Regions from separate parts of the Streptomyces anatolicus genome, predicted to be linked through region 1. Evidence: riboswitches for the same ligand, from Rfam matches in the RefSeq annotation. Region 1 holds a riboswitch; each other region holds the start of a gene.
The links. Region 1 has a riboswitch for cyclic di-AMP ahead of GKQ77_RS17130 (C40 family peptidase). Riboswitches for the same ligand answer to the same signal wherever they lie in the genome.

Region 1 (7,380 bases):
GTGCAGGGTACGGCCCGCGACCGCGTCGAAGGTGGCGTCGATGAAGCCCGCCTCGTTCAACGTGTCGGTGTGGACGGCGAGTTGAGCGCCGGTCTCCTCGCAGACGTTCAGGCAGGCGTCGATGGCGGCGGGTGTGGCACCCCAGTCCTCGTGGATCTTGAAGCTGACGGCGCCGGCGCGGAGCTGGGCGTGCATGGACTCGGCGTTGACGGTGTTGCCCTTGCCGAGGAAGCCGATGTTGACCGGGCTCGACTCCATGGCGGCGAACATCCGTGCCAGGTGCCAGGCGCCCGGGGTGATCGTGGTCGCCTTGCTGCCCTCGGCGGGGCCCGTGCCGCCGCCGAAGAGCGTGGTGACGCCGGAGGCGAGAGCCTCGTCGACGATGGTCGGCGAGATGAAGTGGATGTGCGTGTCGATGCCGCCGGCGGTGAGAATCTTGCCGTTGCCCGCGAGGACCTCGGTCTCCGGGCCGATGACGAGGTCGGGGTGGACGCCGTCCATCGTGTCGGGGTTGCCGGACTTGCCGATGCCGGTGATGCGGCCGTTCCGGATGCCGATGTCGGCCTTGACGATCCCCCAGTGGTCGATGATCACCGCGCCCGTGATGACGGTGTCCGGGGCCCCTTCGGCGCGGGTGGCGCGGGACTGGCCCATCGACTCGCGGATGACCTTGCCACCGCCGAACACCGACTCGTCGCCGGACCGGCCGGGGCCGCCCGCGCGGTCCTCCTCGATCTCGATGAGCAGATCGGTGTCGGCGAGCCGGATCCGGTCGCCGGTCGTGGGGCCGAACAGGTCGGCGTAGACGGCGCGGGACAGCTCAGGCATCGAGGGCACCTCCGGTCTCGCCGCGCAGGCCGGGCACGACGCGCTTGCCGGCCAGCGGGACGAGTTCGACGTCGACGGGGATTCCGGGCTCGAAGCGCACGGCTGTTCCCGCGGCGATGTTGAGCCGCTTTCCGTGCGCGGCGCCGCGGTCGAAGTCCAGACCAGGGTTGGCCTCGGCGAAGTGGTAGTGGGAGCCGACCTGGACGGGGCGGTCGGCGGCGTTGAGGACCAGGAGGCGGGTGACCTCGCGGCCCTCGTTGAAGGGGACGGGCTCGTCCGCGAAGAGGATCTCTCCGGGTACGAGGCCGTGGCCCGTGCCGTGCGGCGCGGCATGCATGAGGCGCGTGACCCCCGTCAGACGATCGGGTCGTGGACGGTGACGAGTTTCGTGCCGTCCGGGAAGGTGGCCTCGACCTGGACGTCGTGGATCATCTCGGGGATGCCCTCCATGACGTCGTCGCGGGTGAGGACCCTGCGCCCCGACGACATCAGCTCGGCGACCGTGCGGCCGTCCCTGGCGCCCTCGAGGATGTGGGAGGTGATGAGGGCGATCGACTCGGGGTGGTTGAGCAGCAGTCCCCGCGCCCTTCGCTTCTCGGCCACGTCCGCCGCCACATGGATGAGCAGTCTCTCCTGCTCGTGCGGGGTCAGTTGCACGCGTCCCACCTCACAGTCCTCGTCCGAACCGTGCGGGGTCCGGCTGCCGCGGCCACCGCGACGGGTATAGATGTAACACACAGCGAATACGCGCGATCTTGCGCGCCCTCGCTACGAAAACCCCTGGTGGCGTGGGAGGGGAGGGTAGTTGGGAGGAGTTTCAACGAGGTTAACCAGCCGTTGACCGACCCATGACCGTCAGCTGGGACACGCCATACCAGCCAGTGCCTGCCGGTGCTGCTCGGCGACCCGTCATCGGGCGTGACTGCGGCGCCACGGACGCCGCCCGAACTGTCGCCGCCGCCCGAATTGTCGCGCGCCGAGGTTGAGTTGCCTCCGTCACCTCGAAGTCGTCGACCTGGTCGGCCGGGCGACCGCCTTGCGGGACGCGCCGGCCCTCATCCACCAGCGGGGCGAGAGCGAGGTGCACTCCGCCCCCGACACGCCCGCGAGCGAGCCCTCCGCCACTTCGGAACGTCCGGGTCCGATTTGAAACGGACCAGACGGGCTACCCCAGTTGGCGTATTCAAAGGCCCTTCATCACGCGGTCGAGAGTTGCGCACAGCGTGTATGAAGACGGCGGAATGAACCGTTCCGCTGCTGGTGGAGACCTCGTCAGACCAGGTGCCGACGAGTCGAATTCGGCAGTGTCCACCCGAACAGGTCAGTCGTGAGTAGCCTCACAAAACGCCGTTTCGACTCGGTTTTCGAGTCGTTTTCGGGTCAAGATCCCTTCCGACGACAAGCCTCCGCCACAGCGGCGGGGCGATCCGGGCGGACGCCGAGTCCTGCCGCCGCCCGGATGACCGGTCGACATCGGTGCACCGGCAGGAGTGGAGGACCCAAGCACGGCGGGCCCGTCCGGAAAGTCCGGACGACGCCCTTGGGGTGAAGCCGCAGAGCACGACGCGGCCGGGCATCTTCGCCTGCCCGAACCCGACAGGTCATCCTTCACAGGCGGCTGACGAAGGGTTACGCATGACCGCGCTGAATCACGTTCCGTCGCTGCTCAGCAGGACGGGTGCCGCATCGGCTCTCACGCTCGCCGTCGTAGGCGGCACCCTCGTGGCCCCCGGGCTCACGTCGGAAGCGGAGGCAGCCACCCACGGGACGAAGGCGCTCAAGATCGCGGCGTCCAAGAAGGGCTCCCCGTACAGCTACGGCGCCGCCGGGCCCAACCGGTTCGACTGCTCGGGCCTGACGCTGTACTCGTTCAAGCGCACGGGCAAGAAGCTGCCGCGCACCGCCGCCGCGCAGTACAACAAGACCCGGCACATCACCAAGTCCCAGCGGACCCGCGGCGACCTCGTCTTCTTCCACTCGGGCCGCAACGTCTACCACGTCGGTATCTACGCGGGCAACGGCCGTATCTGGCACTCGCCCAAGAAGGGGGCCGTCGTGCGCCTGGAGAAGATCTGGACCAAGAGCGTCTGGTACGGCCGGGTCCGCTGACCCTGCCCGCCCCGCCGTACGGCCGCGTCCCGAGCGGCCGTGCGGCGTCACGCCACTAGGGGCACCAGGGGTTCGAGCAGGAGCACCACACCCAGTGCGCCGAGCGCGGCGCCGGTGCCCGCTTCGATGGCGCGGGCCACCGGCGGCCTGCGCAGCCGGCCCCCGAGGCGGTCGACCAAGAGGGCCACCACCGGGAACCACAGCAGGGCGAACGCCACGACGATGGCCGCCAGCAGCAGGGTCCTCGGCATCGCGGGGCTGCCGTCGGGCACGAACTGCGGCAGCACGCTGAGGAACGTGATCGACGCCTTCGGGTTCAGGGCGTTGGTGAGGAAGCCCTCGCGCAGACCGCCGCCCCGCACCACAGGCTCGCCCGACGCGGTGCGCGCCCGCGCCGCGGAGAGCAGCGCGCGGAAGGCGAGGTAGAGCACATAGGCCCCACCGGCCACTTGCAGCGCCTTGAAGAGCGCGGGGACGGCCGTGAGGACCGCCGCGACCCCCGCGACCGCCAGTGCCGTGTGCACGACGAGCCCGGCGGCGACGCCGACCGCGCAGGCGACCCCGGCCCGCCGTGAGGCGAGGGCGTTGCGTACGACGACGGTGAAGTCGGCGCCCGGCATCACGACCATGCCCGCGGCGACGCCGGTGAAGGCGATCAGTTGTGCGTCCATGCGAGTCACCCTGCCGCGCGGAGGCCTTCAGCGGGTATGTCGAATATCCTGGGTCTGCCTTAAGCAGACGTTTAGGCGGACATTCAGGCGGACATCTGGGCGGACGTCGACGCAGACATCCGGGCGGACGTTGACGCGGACGTTCAGGCCGCGTCCCCGGCCCGAGGCGCACGCCGGAGGGAGGACGGTCTCCATGTACGACCCCACACGGCTCGCCGCACTCGTCGCGGTCTCCGAGGCCGGTTCGATCACCCGGGCCGCCGAGCGTCTTGGCTACACCGTGCCCGCCCTGTCCCAGCAGCTGGCCAAACTGGAACGGGAGGCGGGCACCGCCCTCCTCGTACGCCACCACCGCGGGGCCCGCCTGACCGGCGCGGGTGAGCTGCTCGTGGGCCACGCCCGCCGGGTGCTCGACGAGATGGAGCGGGCCCGGCACGAGCTGGCGCGGCTCGCCGGGCTCTCCGGAGGCCGGCTGCGCGTGGGCACCTTCCAGACGGCGGGCATCCACCTGCTGCCGCCGGTCCTGACGGCCTTCCGCAGGGCTCACCCGGAGGTGGAGCTGACCGTCACGGGCCATGAGCCGCCGTCCGGCGTGGCGGCCGTGGCGGCGGGCGAGATCGACCTGGCCCTCACCCACACCTACGAGCCCGCCGAACCGGTGCCGCTGCCCGCCGCCGTGTCGGCCGAGCCGGTCCTGGTGGAGGAGCTGGTCCTGGTGACCCAGCCGGGGCACGCGCTCACCAGCGGCACCTCCCGGCTCGCGCCGGCCGAGCTGGCCGGACAGCCGCTGATCAGCATGGCGCCCGACCACCCGCCCCGGCTGGCCGTGGAGCGGGCCCTCGCGCGGGCCGGGGCGACGCCCTCCGTGGTGGTCGGCACGCCGGGCTACGCCTTGGTCTGCGCCCTGGTCAGCGCGGGGCTCGGGGTCGCCGTCGTACCGGAGATGGTGGCGCGCACCGCGGCGACGCCCGTCGGGATGCGGCTCCTCGACCCCGGCGATCTGCGCCGGACCATCTCCGTGGTGCATCGCACCGATGAGCCGAACGCGGCCGCGGACTCCTTCCGGGCGCTGCTGCGCGGGGCGTTCGGGCGCTCCGCGAGCACTAACTGAGCCGGGGGCGCCGCTCGGTCAGTGCGCGGGGTCGCGGTGCCGGTGCTTGACGGGCGCCGTCCACGGCAGGGCGATCCACACGGTCTTGCCGCCCTCTGCGGTGGGGCAGACCGAGAGCCTGCCGCCGCACTCGGCGGTCAGCCAGCGGATGATGACCATGCCGCGGCCGTTGTCCTGCTGGACGGCGGCCGGAAGCCGCTTCGGATAGCGCGGGTGGCTGTCGGTGACGCCGATGCGAAGCTGCTCGTCCCTGTTGAGCTCGACGTCCACGGTGAAGGTGGGCGACTGCCCGCGGGTGTGCTGCACGGCGTTCGTCGCCAGTTCGGAGACGATGAGTCTGATGGTGTCCCCCACCTCGGCATCGCCGGGCAGGCCCCATTCCGTAAGGACGTTCGCCACGTATTTCCGGGCGGCGGAGACCGAGGCGGGATCGCTCGGCAGAGTGACGGATGCTTCCTGGTGGTCTGCCATGGCGACGCTGTCCCTTTCCCACCGGGGCCGGTCTCCGAACTCGTAGCGGATGACCCGAGGACGGCCCCGGACTGGTGCTTCACGCCAGCGTCCCACTCCTTTGCCGGTCACGGGTGGCGATCCACCGAGATGTGCATATATCTGTCGCTCGAAGCGGTGAACTCTGCTACGACCGACCGTATTTGGGCGCGGGCACTGTACTTCCTCTACTGTCGCCTCTGTCCCCCGCTCTGTCGCCGGGAGACTTGACGGCTCGGTCCGGAAGGAGACGGACATGCAGCACGGCCCCGCGGTGCGCCGCCGCCGGCTCGGCGCCGAACTGCGCGCGCTGCGCGGCCTCGCGGGTCTCACCAGCAGCCAGGCCGCCGCGAAGGTGGGCTGGCACCAGTCGAAGGTGAGCCGGATCGAGACCGGCCGCAGCGGCGTGAAGGCCCCCGACGTACGCCTTCTGCTCGACGCGTACGAGGTGCGGGACCCCCACCTCAGCGAGCTGCTCGTGGCGCTCGCCGGGACCGACGAGACCGGCAGTTCGGGGCGTCACCACTGGTGGAAGGCCTACCGCGACCTGCTGCCCGCCGCCTACCGCGACTACATCAGCCTGGAGGCGCAGGCCGGCTGGGTGCGCACCCTGGAGACCTCGGTGGTCCCCGGCCTGCTGCAGACTCCCGAGTACGCGCGTGCGGTGACCCGGGCCGCGCTGCGCGGGCTCTCCGACGAGCAGGTCGACTCGCTGGTCGAGGTGCGTCTGGCGCGGCAGGACGTGCTGCGCGCGGACCCGCCGCTGCGCCTGAGCGCGGTCCTGGACGAGGCGGTTTTGCGCCGTCCGGTGGGCGGGCCGGGGGTCTTCGCCGGGCAGCTCGCAAGGTTGAGGGAGGTGACGCTGTTGCCGCAGGTGCGACTTCAGGTGCTGCCGTTCTCCTCCGGAGAGCATGTGGGCCTCATCGGGCCTTTCGTTATGTTCTCTTTTCGGAACATTGCTGATCTGGATGTGGTCGTTCTCGACCACTTGACGAGTAGCCTCTACCTCGAACGGAGAGAAGACCTCCAGGCGTACACGGAGGCCTTCAACTCCCTTCAGGAACAGGCGCTTTCTCCCGAGGACTCAAAGAATTTCATCGCCGGGCTGAGCGCCGGCGCGTAAGGAGGCACCATGACCGCAATGCCTCGGTACGTACCTTCAAGCACCACCCTTCAGGGCGCGCGGTGGCAGCGCAGCAGCCGCAGCAATGGAATGAACAACTGTGTCGAGACTGCCACGCTCGACTCCGGAGCGCCGGCCGGCCTGCTGGCCGTGCGCGACTCGAAGAACACCGCGGGGCCCGCCCTGCTCTTCTCCCCCGGCCCCTGGGAGACGTTCGTCAACAGCCTGCGGTGAGCGGAGTCCGGCCCCCGCGCGGGGGCCGGGCCCTCTCATCGGGGCGCGGTGCGGCTGATCACTCGTACGGCATCGGCGATCTGTGGGCCGGTGAGGTCCGCGCGAGCGGTCAGCCGCAGCCGTGAGATCCCGTCCGGCACCGACGGCGGCCGGAAGCAGCCGACCGCCAGGCCCGCGGCCCGGCAGTCGGCCGCCCAGCGCACGGCCGACTCCGGTGACGGCGCGCGCACGGAGACGACGGCGGCGTCGGGGCGTACCGCCGAAAGCCCCTCGGCCGTGAGGAGCCGATGCAGCTCGGCGGCGACCTGACGGGCCCGCGCGGCGCGTTCGGGCTCGCGGCGCAGCAGCCGCAGGGCCGCGAGCGCGGCGCCGACGGCAGCGGGTGCGAGTCCCGTGTCGAAGATGAAGGTCCGCGCCGCGTTCACCAGATGGTCGATGACCTTGGCGGGCCCGAGCACCGCGCCGCCCTGGCTGCCGAAGGACTTCGAGAGGGTGAGGGTGACCACCGTGTCGGCGGCCCCCGCGAGCCCGGCGGCGTGCGGGGCGCCCCGGCCGCCGTCGCCCAGCACACCGAAACCGTGGGCGTCGTCGACGATGAGTCCGGCACCGAACTCCCGGCATACGTTCGCCAGTTCGTCCAGCGGCGCGGCGTCGCCGTCCACCGAGAACACCGTGTCGGACACCACGACGGCGGGCCCGTCGTGGGCGTCCAGGGTCTTGCGCACCGCCGCGGGGTCGGCGTGCGCCGCCACGTGGGTCGTGGCGCGCGCGAGGCGGCAGCCGTCGATCAGGGAGGCGTGGTTGCCCGCGTCGGA
Region 2 (7,380 bases), on a different contig from region 1:
GCCGACCATTGTGGACTGTCCCACTGACAACGCCGACCACGACCCGTGCGACAGCCGCGTCAACCCCGGCCATGACCCGTGCGGCAGTCGCGTCATCCCCGACCGCGATCCGTCTCCCGCATCCGCGTCACTCCCGACTACGCCGAGGGCGCACCGGGAACTTCGTCAGGTGTCCGCACGCTTGCATACAGTGGCAGGACTGGCAGCAATTGTTCTGATCCAGCGATGATCACGATGATCCAGCGATCGAAGGGACGTACATGCCCATGGGTCACACGGCCACAGCCGAGGCCGGTTCCGGCGGCCTGACAGCGACCGAGCACCGGCTGGCCAATGGCCTGCGCGTGGTGCTCTCCGAGGACCACCTGACCCCGGTCGCCGCGGTCTGCCTCTGGTACGACGTCGGCTCCCGCCACGAGGTCAAGGGGCGAACCGGCCTCGCTCACCTTTTTGAGCACCTGATGTTCCAGGGCTCGAAGCAGGTGCCCGGCAACGGCCACTTCGAACTCGTCCAGGGAGCGGGCGGCTCGCTCAACGGCACGACGAGCTTCGAGCGCACCAACTACTTCGAGACGATGCCCGCCCACCAGCTGGAGCTGGCCCTGTGGCTCGAGGCCGACCGGATGGGCTCACTGCTCTCCGCGCTCGACGAGGAGTCCATGGAAAACCAGCGCGATGTCGTCAAGAACGAACGCCGCCAGCGTTACGACAACGTTCCGTACGGCACCGCCTTCGAGAAGCTGACCGCCCTCTCCTACCCGGAGGGCCACCCCTACCACCACACGCCGATCGGCTCCATGGCCGACCTGGACGCGGCCACCCTGGAGGACGCCCGCGCGTTCTTCCGCACGTACTACGCGCCCAACAACGCGGTCCTTTCGGTCGTCGGCGACATCGACCCGGAGCAGACGCTCGCCTGGGTCGAGAAGTACTTCGGGTCGATCCCCTCCCACGACGGCAAGCAGCCCCCGCGGGACGGCTCCCTCCCGGAGCGCATCGGCAAGGAGCTGCGCGAGGTCGTCGAGGAGGAGGTCCCGGCCCGCGCCCTGATGGCCGCCTACCGCCTCCCCGAGGACGGCACGCGCGCGTGCGACGCGGCCGACCTGGCGCTGACCGTTCTCGGCAGCGGCGACTCCTCCCGGCTCTACAACCGGCTCGTGCGCCGCGACCGCACCGCCGTGGCCGCCGGTTTCGGTCTGCTGCGTCTGGCCGGGGCACCCTCGCTCGGCTGGCTGGACGTCAAGACCTCCGGCGACGTGGAGGTCCCGGTCATCGAGGCCGCCGTCGACGAGGAACTCGCCCGCTTCGCCGCCGAGGGCCCCACTCCGGAGGAGATGGAGCGCGCCCAGGCGCAGCTGGAGCGCGAGTGGCTCGACCGGCTCGGCACGGTCGCGGGCCGCGCGGACGAACTGTGCCGGTACGCGGTCCTGTTCGGCGACCCGCAGCTCGCCCTGACCGCCGTCCAGCGCGTCCTGGACGTCACCGCCGAGGAGGTCCAGGAGGTCGCCAAGGCCCGCCTGCGCCCGGACAACCGCGCGGTGCTCGTCTACGAGCCCGTGACGGCCGCCGTCGACGAAGTCGAAGAGTCCGTCGCCGGTGCGACCGACGAGGAAGAGGAGGCGGCGAAGTGAGCGAGGCCGCGACGATGCAGTTCCACCCGCAGCCCGAGGCCGGCCCGGCCAAGCCGTGGGCCTTCCCCGCCCCCGAGCGCGGCACCCTGCCCAACGGCCTCACGGTGCTGCGCTGCGACCGCCCCGGCCAGCAGGTCGTCGCGGTGGAGGTCCATCTGGAGGCGCCGCTGGACGCCGAGCCGGACGGCCTCGACGGCGTCGCCACCATCATGGCGAGGGCCTTCAACGAAGGCACGGACAAGCACTCCGCGGAGGAGTTCGCCGCCGAGCTCGACCGCTGCGGCGCCACGATGGACGCGCACGCCGACCACCCCGGCGTCCGGGTCTCCCTCGAAGTCCCGGTCTCCCGCCTCCCGAAGGCGCTCGGCCTGCTCTCCGACGCCCTGCGCGCCCCCGCCTTCGCGGACACCGAGATCGAACGCCTCGTACGCAACCGCCTGGACGAGATCCCGCACGAGGCCGCCAACCCCGCGCGCCGTGCCGCCAAGGAGCTCTCCAAGCAGCTGTTCCCGGCCAGCGCGCGCATGTCGCGCCCGCGCCAGGGCACCGAGGAGACGGTCTCGGCGATCGACTCGGCGGCGGTACGGGCCTTCTACGACAGGCATGTCCGCCCCGCCACGGCCACCCTGGTGGTCGTCGGCGACCTCACGGGCACCGACCTCGACGCCATCCTCGCGGACACGGTCGGCACCTGGACCGGCGACACGGCCGACGCCCGTCCGATGCCCGCGATCACCGCCGACGACACGGGCCGCGTCGTCATCGTGGACCGCCCCGGAGCCGTGCAGACGCAGCTCCTGATCGGCCGCATCGGCCCGGACCGGCACGACCGGATCTGGCCCGCCCAGGTCCTCGGCACGTACTGCCTGGGCGGCACCCTCACCTCCCGCCTGGACCGCGTCCTGCGCGAGGAGAAGGGCTACACCTACGGCGTACGGGCGTTCAGCCAGGTCCTGCGCTCGGCCCCGGACGGCACCGGTGCCGCGATGCTCGCCATCAGCGGATCGGTCGACACGGAGTCGACGGGCCCCGCCCTCGACGACCTGTGGAAGGTCCTGCGCACGCTCGCCGCGGAGGGCCTGACGGACGCCGAGCGCGATGTGGCGGTGCAGAACCTGGTGGGCGTGGCCCCGCTCAAGTTCGAGATGGCCGCCTCCGTGGCGGCCACGCTCGCCGACCAGGTCGAGCAGAACCTCCCGGACGACTTCCAGGCGCAGCTGTACCGGCAGTTGGCGGCGACCGGCACCGTGGAGGCCACCGCGGCCGTCGTGAGCGCCTTCCCGGAGGACCACCTGGTGACGATCCTCGTCGGGGACGCCGCGCGGATCGAGGGGCCCGTCAGGGCGCTCGACATCGGCGAGGTGAGCGTGGTCAGCGGCTGAGCCGCAGGAGAGTTCCTGACAGGGGATCCCGGCATGAGGCCCCGGCGACCGATTCGGTGGCCGGGGCCTCATATGTCCGAATTCGTATGGAGGTTGCCTGTCTGCCGTGTGGCGTGCGCTACAAAAGCGGCGTTCTGTTTGTCGATTGAAAGACGGCGCGTTTAGCTTCGATTCGGCTGTCCGTCACGCACTACGTCGCATCCGCGGCACCGGACAGTCATCGCCGAGTCCCCGTACGGCGCGAGCCAGGGGAGCCGGGGACCCACATGTCCCCTGGGGTGAATCGGGCACCTTGCCGTCAGGTGAGGGGCTCGTAGGAGACCTTCCTGCTCCGAACCCGTCAGCTAACCCGGTAGGCGAGAAGGAAGGAAAGGATCAGCCGCTTCATGGCGTTCACCCGTGCCACCGGGAAGCACCGTCGTCCCAGCCGCCTCACCCGCACCACCGCGAGCGTCGCGGGCGTCGCCGCGCTCACCACCACCGGTGTCATCGGAGGCCTGGCCGCTCCCGCGCTCGCCGCCGCCGACGACGCCGCCCTTGAGCACACCGGACTCACCCAGGCGATCTCCGTCGGCGACTCGCTCGCCGACAGCATCGACGCGCAGGCCGCCGCCCAGCGGCAGGCCGCCGACGACGCCGCCGCCGCCAAGCTGGCCGAGGCGGCCGCCAAGAAGAGGGCCGCCGAGGACAAGCGCAAGGCCGAGGCCGAGGCGAAGGCGAAGGCCAAGAAGGAGCGCGAGGCCAAGGAGCGCGCCGCCCGCGAGGCCGAGCGCAAGCGCCTGAACACCTACGTCTCCCCGATCTCCGGCTCGTACGTCTCCACGGGCTACCAGACCGGCGGCGCCATGTGGTCCTCCGGCAGCCACACCGGCGTCGACTTCCATGCCGGTTCCGGCACCAAGGTGCAGGCCGTCGGCGCCGGCACCGTCGTCGAGGCGGGCTGGGGCGGTGCCTACGGCAACAACGTCGTGATCAAGATGAACGATGGTACATACACCCAGTACGGCCACATGTCGTCCCTCAGCGTCACCGTCGGCCAGACGGTCACCCCGGGCCAGCAGATAGGCCTCTCGGGCTCCACCGGCAACTCCAGTGGCCCGCACCTCCACTTCGAGGCCCGCACCGGCCCGGACTACGGCTCGGACATCGACCCCGTCGCGTACCTCCGCGCGCACGGCGTCAACGTCTGACCGCCCCCAGTACGCCACCGAAGGCCCCCGGCTCTCCCGAGCCGGGGGCCTTCGTCGTCCGCGTCGAGGGCGTCGTCGTTTTCCGGCCCGCTTGTCGTTGGCCAAAAGATATCCATGAATTCCGACCCCCCATCGGAAATCCCGACGCGCTGCAATAGAGTCACTGAAAGAGCGTCAAAGACTCTGTAACAGCGTCGGTCGACCGCGTTTCGCGGGGATTAAGGCGGAGGTCCGGTCATGCGCATTCCCACTCGGTATGCACGGCCATCCGGGACGACATTGTCTCCGGTGTCCACGAAAGGGGCGGCCGGCTCACCGAGGAAGTGCTCGCGCGCCGGTACGGAGTCTCCCGTGTACCCGTGCGCGAGGCCCTGCGCACCCTGGAGGCCGAGGGCTTCGTCGTCACGCGCCGGCACGCGGGCGCCTGCGTCGCCGAGCCCACGGAGCAGGAGGCCGCCGACCTCCTGGAGCTGCGCACCCTGCTCGAACCCCTCGCGGCGGCCCGCGCCGCCCAGCGCCGCACCGACGCGCACCTGAAGGTCCTGCGCGGCCTGGTCCGGCTGGGCCAGCAGCGGTCGAGGAAGGGGCAGGGGGAGGATCTGCGCTCCCTGGGCGGCTGGTTCCACGAGACGCTCGTGCAGGCCTCCGGCAGCCCCGGCCTCATCACGCTCCTCACCCAGCTCCGGCACAAGATCGCCTGGATGTACGCCGTCGAGCTTCCGGCCGCGCCGGCCGAGTCCTGGTCCGAGCACGCGGCGATCGTCGACGCGGTGGCCCGCGGGGACGCCGAACGGGCCAGGGCGCTCACCGCGGGCCACGCGGACCGGGCGACATCCGCGCACCGATTGCGCCATTCACCGCGGAGCGGCCGCGTGAGGGGCTCGCAACACCCCGTAAACACGGTGGGCCTGCCGAGTTAACGCGGGCGCCGTATACAAGACGTATGCAGAGAGGCCGTGATGGATGCGGAGCAGTATCTGTCATATCCACTGCGGGGAATTCAGGGCGCTCATTCGTAATGCGCTCATTCGTGCTGCGCGAATTCACGCTGCCCAAATCCGCTCACTGTGCTTTTCACGGGCAGTTGACTGCCGGATAAAGCGAAGGGCCCCTGGATAAATCGAAGGGCCCACCCCGTGTTCCGGGGTGGGCCCTTCGAAGGGAACTGCGCGGTTCAGACCGTCTCCGGAAGCTCCTCAAGGCCCTCCGCGACCAGCTTCGCCAGACGGTCGAGCGCGGCGTCCGCACCCTCGGCGTCGGAGGCGAGCACGATCTCCTCGCCACCCTGGGCGCCCAGGCCGAGCACCGCGAGCATCGAGGCGGCGTTGACCGGGTTGCCGTCGGCCTTGGCGATCGTCACGGGGACGCCGGCGGCCGTGGCCGCGCGGACGAAGATGGAGGCGGGTCGGGCGTGAAGGCCCTCGGCCCAGCCGACGTTGACGCGGCGCTCAGCCATGTGTTGCTGCCCTTCCAGGTGTCTCACACTTGTCTAGACCAGTGTCTCATGCCGTCGTGAGTGCTCTGCCGGGCCGGACGGCCTCTCCCAGACTGCCCCGGTCCAGGCGGCCCCGCGACCCGTACCCTGGCCCCATGCAGACCCCGTCGGATCAGCAGGATCGGCACGACTATCCCTCGCACTGGGAAGCCGATGTGGTGCTGCGTGACGGAGGCACCGCCCGGATCAGGCCCATCACGGCCGAGGACGCGGAGCGCCTGGTCAGCTTCTACGAGCAGGTCTCGGACGAGTCGAAGTACTACCGCTTCTTCGCCCCCTACCCCCGCTTGTCCGCCAAGGACGTGCACCGCTTCACGCACCACGACCAGGTGGACCGGGTGGGGCTCGCGGCCACGGTGGGCGGTGAGTTCATCGCCACCGTCCGCTACGACCGCATCGACGAGCGCGGCATGGCGGCCAGCGCGCCCGCCGACGAGGCCGAGGTCGCCTTCCTCGTGCAGGACGCCCACCAGGGCCGCGGCGTGGCCTCCACGCTCCTGGAGCACATCGCGGCGGTCGCCAGGGAGCGCGGCATCCGGCGGTTCGTGGCCGAGGTGCTGCCCGCCAACACCAAGATGATCAAGGTGTTCACCGACGCGGGCTACCAGCAGAAGCGCAGCTTCGAGGACGGCGTCGTACGCCTGGAGTTCGACCTGGAGCCGACCGACCGCTCGCTCGCCGTGCAGCGGGCCCGTGAGCAGCGCGCCGAGGGCCGGTCGGTGCAGCGGTTGCTGACGCCGGGCTCGGTCGCGGTGATCGGCGTCGGCCGCACCCCCGGAGGCGTGGGGCGCAGCGTGCTGCGCAACCTCAAGGAGGCCGGGTTCACCGGACGCCTGTCCGCGGTGAACAGCGCCTTCGACGAAGGCACCGAGATCGACGGGCTGCCGGCGCACCGCTCCGTAGGGGCCATCGAGGAGCCCGTGGACCTCGCCGTGATCGCCGTGCCCGCCGACCGGGTGCCCCAGGTCGTCGCGGAGTGCGGCGAGCGCGGGGTGCAGGGCCTCGTGGTGCTCTCCGCCGGGTACGGCGAGAGTGGCGCCGCCGGGCGGGAACGCCAGCGCGAACTGGTCCGCCAGGCGCGGTCGTACGGAATGCGCATCATCGGCCCGAACGCCTTCGGGGTCATCAACACCTCGCCCCAGGCGCGGCTCAACGCCTCGCTCGCTCCCGAGCCTCCCGCGCGCGGGCGCATCGGTCTGTTCACCCAGTCCGGCGCCATCGGCATCGCGCTGCTCTCCGGGCTGCACCGCAGGGGCGCCGGCCTGTCCACGTTCGTCGGCTCCGGGAACCGCGCCGACGTGTCCGGCAACGACGTCCTTCAGTACTGGTACGAGGACCCGGACACCGACATCGCCCTGATGTACCTGGAGACCATCGGCAACCCCCGCAAGTTCACCCGCCTCGCACGCCGGGCCGCGACCGCGAAACCGCTCGTCGTGGTCCAGGGCGCCCGGCACAGCGGCATCGCTCCCACGGGGCACGCGGTACAGGCCACCCGGCTGCCGCACGCCACGGTCTCGGCGCTGTTGCGCCAGGCGGGAGTCATCCGCGTGGACACCGTCACGGAAATGGTCGACGCGGGCCTGCTGCTCGCGGGACAGCCGCTGCCGTCCGGCCCCCGGGTGGGCATCCTCGGCAACTCCGAGTCGCTGGGCCTCCTCACGTACGACGCCTGCGTCGCC
Region 3 (7,380 bases), on a different contig from region 1:
ACCGACATCACCGGCGTCGAGGTGGTCGGTGAGGCCGCCGACGTCGACCAGGCGGTCACGGTGATCACGGCCGCGCGCCCCGAGGTCGTGCTCCTGGACGTGCACCTTCCCGGAGGCGGCGGTGTGGAAGTGCTGCGCCGCTGCTCGCCGTTGATGGCCGACGCGGAGAACCCGGTGCGTTTCCTCGCGCTCTCGGTCTCCGACGCGGCCGAGGATGTCATCGGTGTCATCCGCGGCGGCGCCCGCGGCTATGTCACCAAGACCATCACCGGCACCGATCTGGTGGACTCCATCTTCCGTGTGCAGGACGGCGACGCGGTGTTCTCGCCGCGCCTGGCCGGCTTCGTCCTGGATGCCTTCGCCTCCACCGACGCGCCCCCGGTCGACGAGGACCTGGACCGTCTCACACAGCGCGAGAGAGAGGTGCTGCGGCTCATCGCCCGGGGGTACGCGTACAAGGAGATCGCCAAGCAGCTCTACATCTCCGTGAAGACGGTCGAGTCGCACGTCTCGGCGGTCCTGCGGAAGCTTCAGCTCTCCAACCGCCACGAGCTGACGCGGTGGGCGACGGCGCGACGGCTGGTCTGAGCCCCAGCGGTCCCCGAGCCCCAGCGGTCCCCGAGCCCTCGCGGTCCCCTCCGAGCCCTCGCGGGCCGCCCGGAGCCCCAGCGGTACGTTCCGAGCCCTAGCGGGCGGTGCCGCTGGGGGCCGGTGCCGGGGCTCGCATCCGGAGCGCCCAGCGGTAGTGGCCGGCGGCCTTCGTGGCTCCCACGAGGCCCGTCAGCCACAGGATCAGGCCGGCGCCCATGCCGAGGACGACGTCGGCGTAGGTGTCGCGGCCCGGCTCGGCGTACGCGGGCGCGGCGAAGGACGCCCACAGGCCGAGCGCGCACACGGCGAGGGAGGACAGGAGCCACAGGAGGCTGAGGCCGGGGGAGCGCAGGCGGGCGTCGGACACCGGGTGGTGGTCCAATGCGAGCCAGGCGTCGGTGAGTTCTCGTATGCGTCGGTCGCGGCGGATGCCGAGGACGACGCCGACCACCGCGGGGCCCAGCGCCGCGAGGCCGAGGGTCGCGAGGACCGGGCCGAGGATGATCCCCGTGGCGTCCTCGTCCTCGATGTACTTGAGCGGCCGTACCAGCAGTGCCCAGCCGATGACGGCGCCGAACCCGCACAGCCACAGCAGGAGCAGCCGGTGTACGCCGAGGTGGCGCCTGCGCAGTTCGTGCAGGGCCAGGCCGCGGTCGGTGAGCATCGTCTGCCGGTCCGGCCAGGTGCGCAGATGCACGGGAGGGGGAGGCGGTGGCAACGTACGGCTGAGCATGAACCCGACAGTACTTCGGCCCAGGGGGGCGCCAGAACGGCGGTCGGTGGTGGGGTCGGTGGGCGCGGTGGGGCGCCCTGCTTGGGGGCGCTGGGCCCGGTCACGCCACCCGCGTGGCGCCCGCGAACGGCATCTGGTCGATCGGCGCGAGCCGCACCGGGGCGCTGGGATTGGGGGCGTGGATCATCTGGCCGTTCCCGACGTAGATGCCGACGTGACTGATGCCCGAGTAGAAGAAGACCAGGTCACCGGGGCGCAGCGCCGAGCGCGGCACTCGTTGGCCCGCGGCGATCTGGGCGTAGGTGGTGCGGGGCAGGGAGACGCCCGCCGAGCGGTAGGCGGCCTGCGTCAGCCCCGAGCAGTCGAAGGCGTTCGGACCTGTGGCGCCCCAGACGTAGGGGCTGCCGATGGCTCTGTACGCGTAGGAAACGGCGGCCGCGGCACGGGCGTTGGGGGCCTTGGCGGCGGCGCCACGCTGAAGGGTGCGGGCGTCAGGCTCGTGGGCGCCAGGCCGAGGGGCGCGGGTGTCCGAGCGGGCGTCCGAGCGGGCGGCGCGGCCGTGGGCGCCCGCGAACTGCGCGCGCTGTTCCTCGGTGAGCTGGGCCAGCAGCCGCTTGGCCTCGCCGAGCTTGGTGAGGACGGTCGTTTTGTGCTTCCTCAGTTCGGCCTGGCGTGAGCGGAGGGCGGAGAGGCGGTCATCGGCCTCCGTGCGCAGCTGGTCGATCTCCTGAAGTTGCTTGCGTACGCCGCCGACGGCCGCGGCCTGGCGGCTGCCCGCCCGGTCGGCGAGCGAGGCACGGTCCAGGAACTGTTCGGGGTCCGAGGAGAGCGCGAGCTGGACGGAAGGATCGATGCCGCCCGCGCGGTACTGGGCGGCCGCGTAGGAACCGAGAGTGTCGCGGGCGGAGTCGAGCTTCTCCGTCTTGCGGGCTGCCTCGTCACGCAGCCCGTTGAGCGATTTCTGGGCCTTTTGGGCCTTCTCCTTCGCGCCGTTGTACTTCTCGGTGGCGACCTCCGCCTCCCGGTAGAGCGCGTCGACCTTCGATCTCACCTCGGCGGGGCTGGGCCGGGGGTCCGCGTGCCCCGAGCCTTCGAGGGCGGTCGCCGAGGCGGCTCCCGCGAGGGCGAGGGTGGCGGCGGTGCGGGCCGTGTGGCCGGTGAGCGAGCGCTGTCTGGGCTTGCGGTGCGCTGCCACGAGGAGGGCTCCTTACCTGTCCGGCGGCGGCCCGCACAGGGGGAGCGCGCCGCCGCCGGATTTCTCGGCGGTGGTGGCCGACTGCCGCCCTCGGCGGGCGGCGGTGGGGAGCCGGTCACCTGGTGGAGGACGCTAAACCTGGCGGTCACGGCCCGGCGCCGGATTGCGCGTAATCGGCATAAGTGGGCGGAACAGCGACCGCATCTGTCCGTACCGAGGGCGGGTCGGTGCACTCCTCGCTCGCAACTGTGACCAATGCGTCGTTTGTGCCCACCCCGCCCGTAGCGGAGTGGTATAGGGCCGCCTACAGGGAGCGGTGGGGGCCCGGCTAGGCTCCGGCCTCATGGACGTACTCATCCATCTCTTCGTCGGCCTGCACATCATCGGCATCGCTTCGCTCCTGGGCGGCTTCCTGACCCAGATGAAGCAGATGGGCCAGGGCACCGCCCGCTTCAGCCCCGCGATGCTGCACGGCGCGTTGATCATGCTCGTCACCGGTGTGGCCCTGGTGGGCCTCAACCAGGCGGACGACAACACGGTCAACAACCTCAAGATCGGCATCAAGATGGCCGTGCTGATCGTGATCCTCGCGCTGGTCTATGTGAAGCGGGACGAGGAGAAGGTCGACAAGGGCATGTTCGGAGCGGTGGGGCTGCTGACCACGGCGAACATCTTCATCGCCGTCCTGTGGACCTGATGGCCCCCGCGTACGAACGCCCCTGAGCGCCCTCTACGCGCGTGGCCCACACTCCCGGAAGAGCGTGGGCCACGCGCGTAGAGGGCGCTTTTGTGGTCAGGCCGGGCGTACCACGCTGTGGATCGGCATGTAGTAGATCGACTCGACACGTACGTTCGTGCCCGGCTTCGGGGCATGGATCATCTTGCCGTCGCCGATGTAGATCCCTACGTGGCTGATGTCGTCGTAGAAGAAGACCAGGTCACCGGGTTCGGCGTCGGCGGTCTTCACGGTCGTGCCGGCCTTCACCTGGTCCCATGTGGTGCGCGGCAGCGAGATGCCGGCGGCCTTCCAGGCGTCCTGGGTGAGCCCTGAGCAGTCGTACGAGTCGGGTCCCGTGGCGCCCCAGACGTACGGCTTGCCGATCTGGGCCTCGGCGAAGCGGGTCACCTTCGCGGCCTTGGTGGCGTAGCCGCCGTCCGTGCTGCCGGTGCCGGTGCCCGTGCCGGTACCTGTACCGGTGCCTGAGCCGGAGCCCCCGCCCTGGTCCTGCCTTTGGCCCTGGCCCTCGTCCCCTTGCCCCTGCGCTTGCCCCTGCTCTTTCTCCTTCTGCGCCGCCTCTTCCGCCTCGCGCTTGCGCTCCGCCTCCGCGGCCTGCTTGCGGGCCAGCTCCTCGGCCTTGCGCTTCGCCTCCCGCTTCTTCTCCCGCTCGATCACGGCGAGCCGCGCCTTCTCCTCGGCGGTCAGCTCCGACAGCAGCCCGCGCGCCTCGCCCAGCTTCTTCTGTACGGCCCGCTTGCTCGTCCTGAGGTCGTCCCGGGACTCGCTGAGCGTCTTGAGGCTCTTCGCCGCCTTCGTACGCTGCTTCGTCGCCGATGCCTGCTCCGCCTGGTAGTCGTCGACGGCCTTCTTCTGCCGCGAGGTGAGCCGGTCCGCCAGGTGGTGCTGGTCGAAGTAGCCCTGCGGGTCGTCGGCGAGCATCATCGTGGCCGTCTGGGACGCGCCGCCCGTGCGGTACTGGGCGGCGGCGAAGGAGCCGAGCTGCTGGCGCGCCTCGTTCAGCCTGTCCGCGCGCCTGGCCACGTCGTCGAGGAGACGGCCCACCCTCTTGCGCTGCTTCTCGGTCTTCTCCTTGGCCGAGTTGTACCTCTGGGTAGCCACGCCCGCCTGGTGGTAGAGGTCGTCGACCTTCTTGCGCACCTCTTCGAGGCTGGGCTTCGCCGGCGAGGAGGGTGCTGCCTGCGCGCTCTGCGACAAGAGCGCCACGGACGTGAGGGCCGCCGTGGTGATGCCGACGGCCGGGGTGGTGCGTACGCCGGCTGACCGGGCCCGCGGTTTGCGGTGCGACGCCAAGGGAGGCGACTCCTTCCGTAGACCGCCTACCGGGTTAGCTGTCGGGTTCGGGCGGGTGGTCCGGAAGGTTGCCCTACAGTCCCGTACGAAGTACGGGACCGATTCACCCCAAGTTCTCGGCGGGTCCCCGGCTCCGAACATGTCGGACTCGGCGGAGGCCACCCGTTCCCGGCGGGGTTCGCCGGTGGGGGACGAGCGGCCCGCGCAGCACGCTAGCCAACTTGTGTGGCACGTGTGAAGGTTGATGTTCGATATGCCCGATACATTTCCGTGACTTTACGAGGGCCGGGAGGCGGGCCCGCAGTGGCGTGGCGGAGCGTGACCGGCCGCGGGCGGGGCGTAAGTGGAGTCCGGTGACCGGAACCCGGGGCGGGTTGTCAGTGGGGCCGCCTAGACTCGGGAGGCGATGAGCAGCCTCTTTGATGACAGCTTCCTGGCGGACCTGCAGCCTTCCCGGGCCGCGGACGAAGAGCCCCCGCCGCCGCCCGAGGACAGCGCTCCGGAACCGGTTCCGGACGACTTGTTCAGCGGGAAGTTCGACGTGCCCATGGGCCGGGATACGCACTACCGCGACGGAGCCCCGCGCCCGGTCATCGACCCGGCGACGCTCCTGGAGGGGCTGAACGAGAACCAGCGCGCGGCCGTCGTGCACGCGGGCTCCCCGCTGCTCATCGTCGCGGGCGCCGGTTCCGGCAAGACGCGCGTCCTGACCCACCGCATCGCGTACCTCCTCGCCGAGCGCGGTGTGCACCCCGGCCAGATCCTCGCGATCACCTTCACGAACAAGGCCGCGGGCGAGATGAAGGAGCGCGTCGAGCACCTCGTCGGCCCCCGGGCCAACGCGATGTGGGTGTCGACCTTCCACAGCGCCTGCGTCCGCATCCTGCGTCGCGAGTACAAGAAGCTGGGCTTCACGTCCTCCTTCTCGATCTACGACGCCGCGGACTCCAAGCGTCTGATGGCCCTGGTCTGCCGTGATCTCGACCTCGACCCCAAGAAGTTCCCGCCGAAGTCCTTCAGCGCCAAGATCTCGAACCTGAAGAACGAGCTGATCGACGAGGAGGACTTCGCGGTCCAGGCCGCCGACGGCTTCGAGAAGACCCTCGCCCAGGCCTACGCCATGTACCAGTCGCGTCTGCGCGAGGCGAACGCGATGGACTTCGACGACCTGATCATGACGACGGTCCACCTCCTGCGCGCCTTCCCGGACGTCGCCGAGCACTACCGCCGCCGCTTCCGCCACGTCATGGTCGACGAGTACCAGGACACGAACCACGCCCAGTACGCCCTGGTGCGCGAGCTGGTCGGCCCCTCCGGAGGCGAGGGTGACGACCCGGCCGAGCTGTGCGTGGTGGGTGACGCGGACCAGTCGATCTACGCCTTCCGCGGCGCCACCATCCGCAACATCCTCCAGTTCGAGGAGGACTACACCGACGCGACGACGATCCTCCTCGAGCAGAACTACCGCTCCACGCAGACGATCCTCACCGCGGCGAACGCGGTCATCGAGCGGAACGAGAGCCGCCGCCCGAAGAACCTCTGGACCAACCAGGGCGCGGGCGCCCGCATCACCGGTTACGTGGCCGACACCGAGCACGACGAGGCACAGTTCGTCGCCGACGAGATCGACCGGCTCACGGACGCGGGCGACGCGAAGGCCGGCGACGTCGCGATCTTCTACCGCACGAACGCGCAGTCCCGTGTCTTCGAAGAGATCTTCATCCGCGTCGGCCTGCCCTACAAGGTCGTCGGCGGCGTCCGCTTCTACGAGCGCAAGGAGGTCCGCGACGTCCTGGCCTACCTGCGCGTTCTCGCCAACCCCGAGGACGCGGTCCCGCTGCGGCGCATCCTCAACGTCCCCAAGAGGGGCATCGGCGACCGCGCCGAGGCGATGATCGACGCGCTCTCGCAGCGCGAGAAGATCTCCTTCCCGCAGGCGCTGCGCCGCGTCGACGAGGCGTACGGCATGGCGGCCCGCTCGACCAACGCCGTCAAGCGGTTCAACACGCTCATGGAGGAGCTGCGGACCGTCGTCGAGTCCGGCGCGGGCCCGGCCGTCGTCCTGGAGGCCGTACTCGAACGGACCGGGTACCTGGCAGAGTTGCAGGCGTCGACCGACCCGCAGGACGAGACCCGCATCGAGAACCTCCAGGAACTCGCTGCCGTCGCCCTTGAGTTCGAGCAGGAGAACGCCCAGGCGGCGAGCGCCCAGGCGGAAGAGGGCCAAGCGGACGCCGACGAAGGGGCTGCGGCCCCGGCCGGTACGCTCTCCGACTTCCTGGAGCGCGTCGCACTCGTCGCCGACTCCGACCAGATTCCGGATGAGGAGGACGACGGCTCCGGAGTCATCACGCTCATGACGCTGCACACCGCGAAGGGCCTCGAATTCCCCGTCGTCTTTCTGACCGGCATGGAGGACGGTGTCTTCCCGCACATGCGTTCTCTCGGGCAGGTCAAGGAGTTGGAGGAGGAGCGCCGCCTCGCCTACGTGGGCATCACCCGCGCGCGTGAGCGGCTCTATCTGACGCGTTCCTCGATGCGCAGCGCCTGGGGCCAGCCCTCGTACAACCCGCCGTCCCGCTTCCTCGAAGAGATTCCGGATGTGCATCTGGACTGGAAACGGAAGGGCTCCGTCGGCGCCCCCGCGTCGTCCGGTCCCGCCGCGGGCATCGCCTCGTCGCTGTCGTCCTCGCGCTCGCGCACGGGCGGCGCGCAGGGCTTCGCCACGCGCCGCGCGTCGGAGAAGCCGGTGGTCTCGCTGGCGGTCGGGGACCGGGTCACGCACGACCAGTTCGGCCTCGGGACCGTGGTCGGGGTGAAGGGCACGGGTGC

Region 2: another riboswitch for cyclic di-AMP. It lies ahead of GKQ77_RS07005 (M23 family metallopeptidase); the one in region 1 lies ahead of GKQ77_RS17130 (C40 family peptidase).
Region 3: another riboswitch for cyclic di-AMP. It lies ahead of GKQ77_RS05585 (C40 family peptidase); the one in region 1 lies ahead of GKQ77_RS17130 (C40 family peptidase).

The regions. Positions count from the first base shown of each region.
Region 1 is NZ_WMBF01000171.1:3,752-11,131, reverse strand. It holds gene GKQ77_RS17145 (urease subunit alpha) at 1-828, opposite strand, end outside; gene GKQ77_RS17140 (urease subunit beta) at 821-1,165, opposite strand; gene GKQ77_RS17135 (urease subunit gamma) at 1,183-1,485, opposite strand; cyclic di-AMP (ydaO/yuaA leader) riboswitch at 2,293-2,460, shown strand; gene GKQ77_RS17130 (C40 family peptidase) at 2,464-2,937, shown strand; gene GKQ77_RS17125 (LysE family translocator) at 2,985-3,608, opposite strand; gene GKQ77_RS17120 (LysR family transcriptional regulator) at 3,802-4,719, shown strand; gene GKQ77_RS17115 (ATP-binding protein) at 4,738-5,190, opposite strand; gene GKQ77_RS17110 (helix-turn-helix domain-containing protein) at 5,465-6,331, shown strand; gene GKQ77_RS17105 (DUF397 domain-containing protein) at 6,341-6,565, shown strand; gene GKQ77_RS17100 (8-amino-7-oxononanoate synthase) at 6,601-7,380, opposite strand, start outside.
Region 2 is NZ_WMBF01000042.1:318-7,697, reverse strand. It holds gene GKQ77_RS07015 (M16 family metallopeptidase) at 261-1,631, shown strand; gene GKQ77_RS07010 (M16 family metallopeptidase) at 1,628-3,013, shown strand; cyclic di-AMP (ydaO/yuaA leader) riboswitch at 3,225-3,387, shown strand; gene GKQ77_RS07005 (M23 family metallopeptidase) at 3,400-4,203, shown strand; partial or broken gene GKQ77_RS07000 (GntR family transcriptional regulator) at 4,449-5,123, shown strand; gene GKQ77_RS06995 (HPr family phosphocarrier protein) at 5,378-5,659, opposite strand; partial or broken gene GKQ77_RS06990 (GNAT family N-acetyltransferase) at 5,794-7,380, shown strand, end outside.
Region 3 is NZ_WMBF01000029.1:18,177-25,556, forward strand. It holds gene GKQ77_RS05565 (LuxR C-terminal-related transcriptional regulator) at 1-588, shown strand, start outside; gene GKQ77_RS05570 (hypothetical protein) at 686-1,324, opposite strand; gene GKQ77_RS05575 (C40 family peptidase) at 1,425-2,519, opposite strand; gene GKQ77_RS05580 (hypothetical protein) at 2,863-3,216, shown strand; gene GKQ77_RS05585 (C40 family peptidase) at 3,313-4,548, opposite strand; cyclic di-AMP (ydaO/yuaA leader) riboswitch at 4,557-4,712, opposite strand; gene pcrA (DNA helicase PcrA) at 4,955-7,380, shown strand, end outside.